3 regions of the Sphaerimonospora mesophila genome follow, and region 2 is predicted to be linked to each of the others. Evidence: riboswitches for the same ligand, from Rfam matches in the RefSeq annotation. Region 2 holds a riboswitch; each other region holds the start of a gene.
What was found. Region 2 has a riboswitch for cobalamin ahead of metE (5-methyltetrahydropteroyltriglutamate--homocysteine S-methyltransferase). Riboswitches for the same ligand answer to the same signal wherever they lie in the genome.
Positions count from the first base shown of each region.

Region 1: linked by a shared signal. The riboswitch ahead of cobN (cobaltochelatase subunit CobN) and the one ahead of metE (5-methyltetrahydropteroyltriglutamate--homocysteine S-methyltransferase) in region 2 are both predicted to bind cobalamin.
Region 3: linked by a shared signal. The riboswitch ahead of AP234_RS39650 ((2Fe-2S)-binding protein) and the one ahead of metE (5-methyltetrahydropteroyltriglutamate--homocysteine S-methyltransferase) in region 2 are both predicted to bind cobalamin.

Region 1 covers NZ_BCBX01000042.1:160,229-163,465, forward strand. Annotated here, with positions in the region: gene cobN (cobaltochelatase subunit CobN) at 1-1,593, opposite strand, end outside; cobalamin riboswitch at 1,625-1,816, opposite strand; gene cobG (precorrin-3B synthase) at 1,844-3,214, shown strand; gene AP234_RS24300 (precorrin-8X methylmutase) at 3,211-3,237, shown strand, end outside.
Region 2 covers NZ_BCBX01000035.1:132,154-135,390, reverse strand. Annotated here, with positions in the region: gene AP234_RS14665 (ribonucleoside-diphosphate reductase subunit alpha) at 1-879, opposite strand, end outside; cobalamin riboswitch at 1,009-1,215, opposite strand; cobalamin riboswitch at 1,416-1,668, shown strand; gene metE (5-methyltetrahydropteroyltriglutamate--homocysteine S-methyltransferase) at 1,802-3,237, shown strand, end outside.
Region 3 covers NZ_BCBX01000042.1:150,425-153,661, forward strand. Annotated here, with positions in the region: gene AP234_RS37380 (cellulase family glycosylhydrolase) at 1-1,182, opposite strand, end outside; gene AP234_RS39645 (DUF7676 family protein) at 1,331-1,729, opposite strand; partial or broken gene AP234_RS39650 ((2Fe-2S)-binding protein) at 1,726-1,851, opposite strand; cobalamin riboswitch at 1,825-1,999, opposite strand; gene AP234_RS24260 (CbtB domain-containing protein) at 2,207-2,395, shown strand; gene AP234_RS24265 (CbtA family protein) at 2,404-3,165, shown strand; gene AP234_RS24270 (histidine phosphatase family protein) at 3,146-3,237, shown strand, end outside.

The DNA of each region.
Region 1 (3,237 bases), on a different contig from region 2:
GTTGCCGTGCTTGCCCACGTGCACGATCGCGTGCGCGCCGAACCCGGTGCCCTCCCCACCCCCCTCTCCGAGGGGCCCTCCCCCCGTTGCCAGCCAGCGGTAGGCGGCCAGGTAGTGGTGGCTGGGCGGCAGATCGGGGTCGTGGTAGACGGCGATCGGGTTCTCGCCGAAGCCACGCGGCGGCTGCACCATCACCACCACGTTCCCGGCCCGGAGCGCGGCCAGCACGATGTCGCCGTCGTGCACGAACAGCTCGCCGGGGGGCGGCCCCCAGTGCCGCTCCATGTCCGCGCGCAGGTCCTCGGGCAGGGTGCGGTACCACCGCTCGTAGGAGGCGGCGGAGATCCGTACCGGATTGCCCGCCAGCTGCTCCTCGGTCAGCCAGTCGGGGTCCTGGCCGCCGGCCGCGATCAGGGCGTGGATGAGCGCGTCGCCGTCCTGTTCGGCCACGCCGGGAAACCCCTCGCCCAGGTCGTAGCCCGCCTCGGCGAGCCGGGCCAGCAGCCGTACGGCGCTCGCGGGCGTGTCCAGCCCGACGGCGTTGCCGATCCGGGAGTGCTTGGTCGGGTACGCCGACAGCATCACGACCAACCGCCGCTCGGCCGGCGGGGTGTGCCGCAGCAGGCCGTGCCGTACGGCGATGCCCGCCACCCGGGCGGCCCGCTCGGCGTCGGCGGCGTAGACGGTCAGCCCGTCCTCGTCGATCTCCTTGAACGAGAACGGCACGGTGATGATCCGGCCGTCGAACTCGGGGATCGCCACCTGCGAGGCCGCGTCCAACGGCGACAGCCCGTCGTCGTTCTCCTCCCACGCCTGCCTGCTCGTGGTCAGGCAGAGCCCTTGCAGGATCGGCACGTCCAACTCGGCCAGCGCGCCCACGTCCCACGCCTCGTCGTCGCCGCCGGCCCCGGCGGTGGCCGGCCGGGAGCCGCCCGCCGCCAGCACGGTCACCACCAGCGCGTCGGCGGCGCGCAGCGTGTCGAGCAGCTCGGGCTCCGCGGTGCGCAACGACGAGCAGAAGACCGGCAGCGCCTGCCCGCCCGCGTCCTCGATGGCGGTGCAGAGCGTCTCCACGAAGGCGGTGTTGCCCGCCATGTGATGCGCGCGGTAGTAGAGCACGCCCACCACCGGCCCGCTCCGCGAACCGGCCGGGCGCTCCAGCCGCCCCCACGAGGGGGCCGGCGCGGGCGGTGCGAACCCCTCGCCGGTCAGCAGGACCGTGTCGGACAGGAACGCGTGCAGTTCCGCCAGGTTGGCCGGCCCGCCCTGTGCCAGGTAGGCGTGCGCCTCGGCGCAGACCCCGGCGCTGACCGTGGAGAGCTCCATCAGCTCGGCGTCCGGCGCCTGTTCGCCGCCCAGCACCACAACGGGGCGGGGGCCGGCCAGCAGCGCGTCGAGCCCCTTCTCCCAGGCCCGCCGTCCGCCCAGCAGGCGCACCACCACCAGGTCGGCGTCCGTCACGAGATCGGGCAGGTCGTCCACCCCGAGCCGGGCGGGGTTGCCCAGGCGATAGGCCGCGCCACTGGCACGGGCGCTCAGCAGGTCGGTGTCGGAAGTCGAGAGCAGCAGGACGGTACGGCTGTCGCCTGGCACGACGCAATCCTCCCTCGGGGTCCTCGCCCCGGTCGCGGGTGTCACGACGGCAGGAGTCTCCTGGCTCCCGGATCGACGCTCCCCCCGGCCTTCCCACCCGTCGCCGGGCAGTGGCCTGCGGTGGGGTTCGCTCCCCGGTCACAGTGGCGGGACCGCGCCGGTTTCACACCGGCTTCCTCCCATTGCCATCGCCTACCGAGGAGCCTACGACACAAAAGCCTCCGAAATAACTGGCGCTACCATCCTCACCGTGTCGATAAGCGACTTTTCCGGACGTGAGCGCTCGGACGCCTGTCCGGGAGCGCTCCAGGTGCACGAGGCGGCCGACGGCCCGCTGGCCCGGATCCGCCTGCCGGGCGGGGTGATCTCCCCCGCGCAGCTGCGCGAGCTGGCCGCCTGCGCCACGGAGCTGGGCTCGGGGGTGATCGAGCTGACCTCCCGGGCGAACGTCCAGGTCCGCGGCCTGCGCGCGCCCGCCGCCTTCGCCGGGCGGATGGCCGCCGCCGGCCTGCTGCCGTCGGCCACGCACGAGCGGGTGCGCAACATCGTCGCCTCGCCGCTCGGCGGGCGCGGCCACGCCGGCCTGCTCGCCACCCGGCCGCTGGTCGAGGCGCTGGATCGGGAACTGTGCGCTCGCCCTCGGCTGGCCGAGCTTCCCGGACGGTTCCTGTTCGCGTTCGACGACGGCACCGGAGACGTCGCCGGGCTCGGCGCCGACGTCACGCTCGCGGCCGAGCACCGGACCGGGGCGCGGTTGCTGCTGGCGGGTTCCGACAGCGGGCTGACCACGCGTCCCGAATCCGCGGCCTCGCTCATGATCTCCGCTGCGGAGGCGTTCCTCGACGAGCGGGCCGCGCAGGCCGAGGCGCGCGGCGCCACGCGGGCGGACTGCGACATGTCGGCCGACGGCGGTACGCCGGCGAGCACCGGTGCGTGGCGGATCCGCGAACTGGAGAACGGGCCGGCGCGCGTCGCCGCCCGCCTGGTCGACGCCGTGGCCGGGCTCGGGGCCCCCGCCACCTCGGATTCCGAGGTGAGCCCGGGATTCGAGGTGAGCCCGGGATTCGAGGTGAGCCCGGGATTCGAGGTGAGCCCGGGATTCGAGGTGAGCCCGGGATTCGAGGTGAGCCCGGGATTCGAGGTGAGCCCGGATTTCGAGGTGCGGCGGCCGCGGGGACTCCGCCGCGCCGGACGCCACGCGCAGCGCGACGGCCGGGTGGCCCTCGAAGCCCTGGTGCCGCTCGGCAGGCTGTCGGCCGCCCAGGCCCGGGCGCTCGCCGACGTCGGCGACGACGTACGGCTGACCCCCTGGCGTACCGTCGTGGTGCCGGATCTGTCCCCGGCCGAAGCGGACCGCGCGGCCGAAGCGCTCGACGCCGCCGGGCTCGTCACCGATCCGGACTCGCCGTGGGCGGGCGTCACCGCATGCACCGGACGTCCCGGCTGCGCCAAGTCGCTGGCGGACGTCCAGGCCGACGCACGACGCTGGGTGGCCGGCCTGGACCGGGCCACGGACACACCCGTTCACTGGGCCGGATGCGCGCGACGCTGCGGGCTGCCGCGCGGCCGGGTCGTCCAGATGATCGCCACAGCCGACGGCTACCGGGAGGGGCGGCAGTGACCGACTACATTCGCGACGGCGCC
Region 2 (3,237 bases):
CAGCCACGGCACGATGCCGTTGGAGTGGCCGTTGGTGCCGCGGATCAGCGCGCCGCGCGACCGAACGCGTGACCAGGAGATGCCGATGCCGCCCGCGAACTTCGACAGGTGCGCCACCTGGGCGTAGCGCTCGTAGATGGAGCCCAGCTCGTCGCGCGGGGAGTCGACCAGATAGCACGACGACATCTGGGTGTGCCGGGTGCCGGAGTTGAACAGGGTCGGCGAGCTGGGCAGATAGGCCAGCGACGACATCAGGCGGTAGAGGTCGATCGCCTCGCCGGGCGTCCGCGCCAGGCCGCACGCCACCCGCAGCAGCCAATATTGCGGGGTCTCCACCGCCAGCCGGGTGAACGGGTGCCGCAGCAGGTAGCGGTCGTAAACGGTGCGCAGCCCGAAATACTCGAACCGCAGGTCGCCGCGTGGATCGACCGCGTCATCCAGCTCGCGGGCGTGTGCGGCCACGAACTCGGCGGTCGCGTCGCCGATCAGCCCCTCGGCGTGGCCGAGACGGACGGCCTGGCTGAATGACGCGATGCCCTGACCACCCACCTCCTCGCCGATGTAGGCGGCCAGCAGCCGCGCGGCCAGCCGCGAATACTGCGGCTCCTCGCCGATCATCTCGGCCGCCGTCTGGATCGACAGCCGGTCGAGTTCCGCGGTGGTCGCCCCGTCGTACAGACCGCTGATGGTCTTGGTCGCCACGCGCAGCGGGTCGACGTCGGCGAGATCATCCGCCCAGCGCTCGACCGCACGCACGATCCTGGTCACGTCGACGGGTTCCGACAGGCCGTCGCGCTTGCGTACGCGCATCTGGGTCTGCCGCGGCACGGGCTCGTCCACCGTTGCCGATTGAGTCGGCGGGTCCCCGGTGACCGTCATGGTCCTCTCCTCGCGAACTCGGTCCACATGACCGAGGTGCGCGCAGGAGACGCCCGGCGGAGACGCACAGCGGTCGCCGCCGGAGCCGTCGGTCGTCCCGCGCGACCTCGGAGCAGCCGCGCACGCATGGTCGTACGCGGCGCGCCGGCAGGTCTTCGGACTCGTGGGCGCGCTCGTAGCTCCTACTGACCGTCGCTTCCCAGACCGTGATGGCTCAGTGCGTATGACGGCGGTCGTTCCCACTCACCGCTGCGGGGCAGTCCCGGACTTCCACCGGGTTCCCTCTTGCCCCGGCCACTCTGGCTGAGCGGCCGGACCAGCGCAGGGACACCATATATGGGGTGGCGGCTCGATGTCACACCCAACATGTTGCGTCCTAATGAAACGGTGTCGATCCCGAACGCACCACGGCGCTCCCCCGGGCGTGCCACGGTGATCTGTCGCGGCGAGCGGACCGCCGGTACGGACCATCCGGCCACGGGGCTCATGCCCGCCCCTACCGGACGGGTCCGGGTGAGCGGCGGTGATCCTCGGGTTTACTCTGGTGGCGCAGTCGGTTCGCCTCCGCCCGCCAGGCGGGAGCGTCGTAAGAGGGAACCCGGTGCGGTCGCGCTCACCTCGGAGTGGGCAGGCCAATTCCGGGACTGCCCCGCAGCGGTGAGTGGGAACGACCGCCGTCAACGCACTGGGCCAGCACGGTCAGGGAAGCGACGGCCAGTAGATGTCCGGGCTCGGTGAGCCCGTGGCGTGCCCGCGAGTCCGAAGACCTGCCACTGCCCGCGTGCGACCGCGCGCGGTGATGTCGATGGCCTCGTGGGCGGGCCGGCGGCTTCGCGAGCGGTATGCGCGCGTTCGCCGGTGGGCGTTCCTTCACGTCTTCGGGGCCGGTCGGCGTCGTCCGTGACTCGCGAAGGAGAGTTTCATGGCTCACAGTTCCGCCGCCCCCACTCCGCTGGCGACCGTGTACGGCTACCCGCGCCAGGGGCGGGACCGCGAACTCAAGAAGGCGATCGAGGGCTACTGGGCGGGGCGTGTCGGCGCCGACGAGCTGCGCGCGACCGCCGCCGACCTGCGTCGTACGGCCTGGCGCGATCTCGCCGACGCCGGCATCGGCGAGGTGCCCTGCGGTGACTTCTCGCTGTACGACCATGTGCTGGACACCACGGTCATGGTGGGCGCGATTCCCGAACGGCACCGTGCCGCGTTCGAGGCAGACCCGCTCGACGGCTACTTCGCCATGGCCCGCGGCACCGGGGAGGTCACTCCGCTGGAGATGACCAAGTGGTTCGACACCAACTATCACTATCTGGTGCCCGAGCTCGGGCCGGACACCGTCTTCGCCGCCGATCCCGCCAAGCCCGTCGGGGAGTTCCGGGAGGCGCTCACCCTCGGGTACGACGCGCGGCCGGTCCTGGTGGGCCCGGTCACCTACCTCCTGCTCGCCAAGCCGGCCCCCGGCGTCGAGCCGGGCTTCGATCCCGTCACGCTGCTCGACCGGCTGCTGCCGGTCTACGCCGACGTGCTCGCGCGGCTGCGGGCCGCCGGGGCCGAGTGGGTGCAGCTCGACGAGCCCGCCCTGGTCCAGGACCAGCCCCAGGCCGTCCTCGACGCGGTCGCCCGCGCCTACCGGGAGCTCGGCGCGCTGACCCACCGGCCGAAGCTCCTCGTGGCGAGCTACTTCGACCGGCTCGGCGCGGCCCTTCCCGTGCTGGCCGCCGCCCCCGTCGACGGCCTCGCGCTCGACTTCACCGGCCCGGCCGCGGCCAACCTCGACGGGCTGGCGCGGGTCGGCGGTCTGCCCGGCAGACGCCTGGTCGCGGGGGTCGTCGACGGCCGCAACGTCTGGATCAACGACCTGGAAAGGTCGCTGTCCACCCTCGCCACCCTGCTCGGCCTGGCCGGACGGGTGGACGTCGCCGCCTCCTGCTCGCTCCTGCACGTCCCGCTCGACGTCGCGGCCGAGGGCGAGATCGAGCCCGAGATCGCCGCCTGGCTCGCCTTCGCCCGGCAGAAGGCCGCCGAGGTCGCCACCCTCGCCCGGGGCCTGGCCCGCGGCACCCACGTCATCGCCGACGCCCTCGCCGACAACCGGGCCGCCCTGGCGGCCAGGAAGACCTCCGCGATCACCTGCGACCAGGTCGTACGGGCACGCGCGGCCGCGGTGACCGTACGGGAGACCAGGCGGGCTCAGCCGTACGCCGAGCGGGTCGCCGCCCAGCGCGCCCGCCTGGACCTGCCCGTGCTCCCGACGACCACGATCGGATCCTTCCCGCAGACCGACGAGCTGCGGGCGGCCAGGGCCGACCTGCTGGCCGGACGCATCGACGACGCCGCCTACGACGAACGCATCGCCGCCGA
Region 3 (3,237 bases), on a different contig from region 2:
GATCGCCGTGTCGCCCTTGGCCCGCAGGTAGGCGCCGTGCGTGCACGAGTAGAAGTGCAGCGTGTACATCAGGTTGGTGCCGGAGACGGGACTGGTCGCCGCGGTGTCGACGTCCTGCGACCAGGTCGGGGTGCCCAGCACGATGATGTTGTCCGGATCGACCGCGCGGATCGCGGACACGACCGCCTCGTGGTACGGCTTCAGCACGCCGGTCCAGCTGAGCTGCAGCGGCTCGTTCCAGTCCTCCCAGATGACGTTGGGCAGGTGACCGTAGCGCCTGGCCAGGTCGGCGAAGAACGCCACGGCCTGCGCCTGCTCCTTGTGGGCCTCATGCGCGTGGAAGTCCACGATCACGTACACCCCGGCGGCGACGGCGTTGTTGATGATCGTCTCGACCTGTGCGCGCGCCTTGTTCGGGTCGCTCAGATAGGCGCCGGCCGGCTCCACGCCCATCGCGGCCCTGATCACCTGAAGGTTCCAGTTGTCCCGCATCCACTTCAGCGCGGACAGGTTCTCGGCGTAGGGGGCGGTCTCCCAGTTGAGCCACATGCTGCTCACGCCGCGCAGCTGGACCCTCGCGTTGTTCTTGTCGCACATCGTGGTGCCGCAGACGTGCAGTTGGCCGTGCCGTTCGACGGGGGTGCCGCCCGGCGCGCTCGGCGAAGGCGAGGGCGTGGGGGTGGGGGTGGGCGTCGGAGTCGGGGTGGGGGTCGGGGTGGGAGTGGGCGTCGGGGTGGGGCTCGGGGAGGTGACGCCGCCGGTGCAGGTCACGCCGTTCAGGGCGAAGCTCGCCGGCACCGGGTTGGAGCCGTTCCAGCTTCCGTTGAACCCGAAGCTCGTGCTGCCTCCGCTGGGGATGCCGCCGTTGTAGGAGGCGTCGGTCACCGTGACCTGGGAGCCGGACTGGGTGTAGGTGCCGTTCCACAGCTGGGTGATGGTCTGTCCCGAGGAGAACGACCAGGTCAGCTTCCAGCCGCTGATCGGGTCGCCGAGGTTCTTGACGATCACATTCGCGCCGAAGCCGCCTGGCCACTGGTTGGTGACCGTGTAGTCGACCTGGCATCCGGCCGCGGCCGCCGACGCGACGGGCGTACCGGCCACACCGACGCCGGCCGTCAACACCGCTGCGAGGGCGGCGGCCGACAGCCTCAACCGCCGGTGGAAAGAGCTGACTTGTCGCACGGATGTTTTCCCATTCTGCGAGAGTGTCGTTCTCGAGGGCGACGAAAACACGCCCTCGTGGACCACCGGTTGAGTACTCGGCGTCGGCGCGACATGGCGTGTCGACGCTGACGATTCGGGGACGCCGATGTCCACGGACGGTGATCTGCTACCGCCGCGAGCCAATCCCGGCAGGGAGGGGTGAGTCAACGAGGTGCGGTTTCCGCTGTTCGCACCTCGCGCCGCGGCATCCCCGTCGAACAGGCGCTTCGGAAAGCGGGCGAAAGGCCGGCCGGCAGAACGGCGGTGAACGTTTCACTCCTCCTGTCCACCGGCCGGGCCACGCGACAGCCGAGGGCAGGCCCATCCGCCGGCTGCGGGCCGGAGTGCTTCTGAGGGACCTGATCGCCGGGTCCTCAGAAGCATGGATGATCACACCGAACCAGATGTGCTCCCAATGCCTCTCGAAGATGTCCTTCACCGGGGACAGCAGGGTCTGCGCGTCGGTGGGCAGCTCCCACACGTGCCGGGTGCCGGTGCCCTGTTCCTCGACGAGGGTGTGGCTCATGAGGCTCCTTGAGATTCTCGTACGGCACGCGCCCACTGCTCGTGGCGCGCTTGAGGGGTGATCAGGGCGCGGTCGCCGCACTTCCCGGCTCCGGGCAGGCGGTAGTGCAGGCAGCAGGTGCGTGGTCGAGGCGGAGTGGAGCGGCTCTTCCCACCCTTCCGGGCAGTGGTCTGCGTCGAGCTTCGCTCGCCGATCGCAGTGGCGGGACCGCGCCGGATTCACACCGGCTTCCTCGTTCCGCTGTCGCTTACGTCCCGCATCATCTCGTATGCGTACTTTCCCCAGGAGGTACCGGGCTCATTGACGCGAACGGGAGGACGGGATACGTTTCGATGGATTTCACGATCGTCCGAGGGAAATCCGGTGAGATGCCGGTGCGGACGCGCCACTGTATCCGGGACGCAGATCCCGGGAGCCAGGTCGCTTGGCGGTCGTGACCTCACGATATGGGACGCGTCACCCTGAGGAGGCTCTTAGATGAGCGGGCTGTCCACCCCCTCGATCATTCCCCTACCCCGGCTCCGCCCCTGGCTTCTGGCCGTACCCGTGCTGCTGCTCGTGGCCTACCTGGTCCTGATGGACAACGGCGCGGTCTCCCAGACGGGCGCCTTCCTGCACGAACTGATGCACGACGGGCGGCACCTGCTCGGCGTGCCGTGCCACTAGGGGACGGCGTGGTACGCACCCTGCTGGTCAGGGGCCTGCTTCTGGGGCTCCTGGCCGGATTGATCGCGGGCGGTTTCGCCTTCGCCTTCGGGGAACCCCGCGTGGACGCGGCGATCGCCCTCGAAGAGGCGGCGGCCGCACAGGCCGAGGCGTCCGAGCCCGTCGCCGAGGCCGGGCACAGCCACGGCGAGGAGGCCGAGGTCAGCAGGCCCGCGCAGAAGGCCGGGCTCTTCCTGGCCACCGGGCTCTACGGACTGGCCGTGGGCGGCGTCTTCGCGCTCGTCTTCGCCGGTCTGCGCGGCCGGGTCGGGCCACGGTCCGACGGACGGCTGGCGCTGGCCGCGGCCGGGACGGCGTTCACCGCGATGATCCTCGTTCCTTTCGTGAAATATCCGGCCAACCCGCCCGCTGTGGGCGATCCCGCTACGATCAACAGCCGCACCCTGCTCTACGTGGTGATGATCGTCATCGGGCTCGCGGCGACGGCGGCCGCGGTGACGACGGCCCGCCGTGTCCTCTCCGATCCGTGGCTCCGCTGGATCGCGACGGCGGCCGCCTTCCTCGTCCCGGTGGTCGCCGCGTGGTGGCTGCTGCCCACGGTCAGCGAGGTGCCCGACGGCTTCCCCGCCACGCTGCTGTGGGAGTTCAGGCTCACCTCGCTCGGCACGCAGCTCGTCTTCTGGACGGCCTTCGGCGTGCTGTTCGGCTGGATCAGTGACCGGGCGGCGCGGCGTACGGCGGCTCCCGCGAGTGCCGTGGCATCGGGCTGAGCAGTGTGAGGTGCTGTTCGTCCGGCATGCCACCACGCCGGGGATGCGGACCGTCTGCTTCCCCGGCGACGA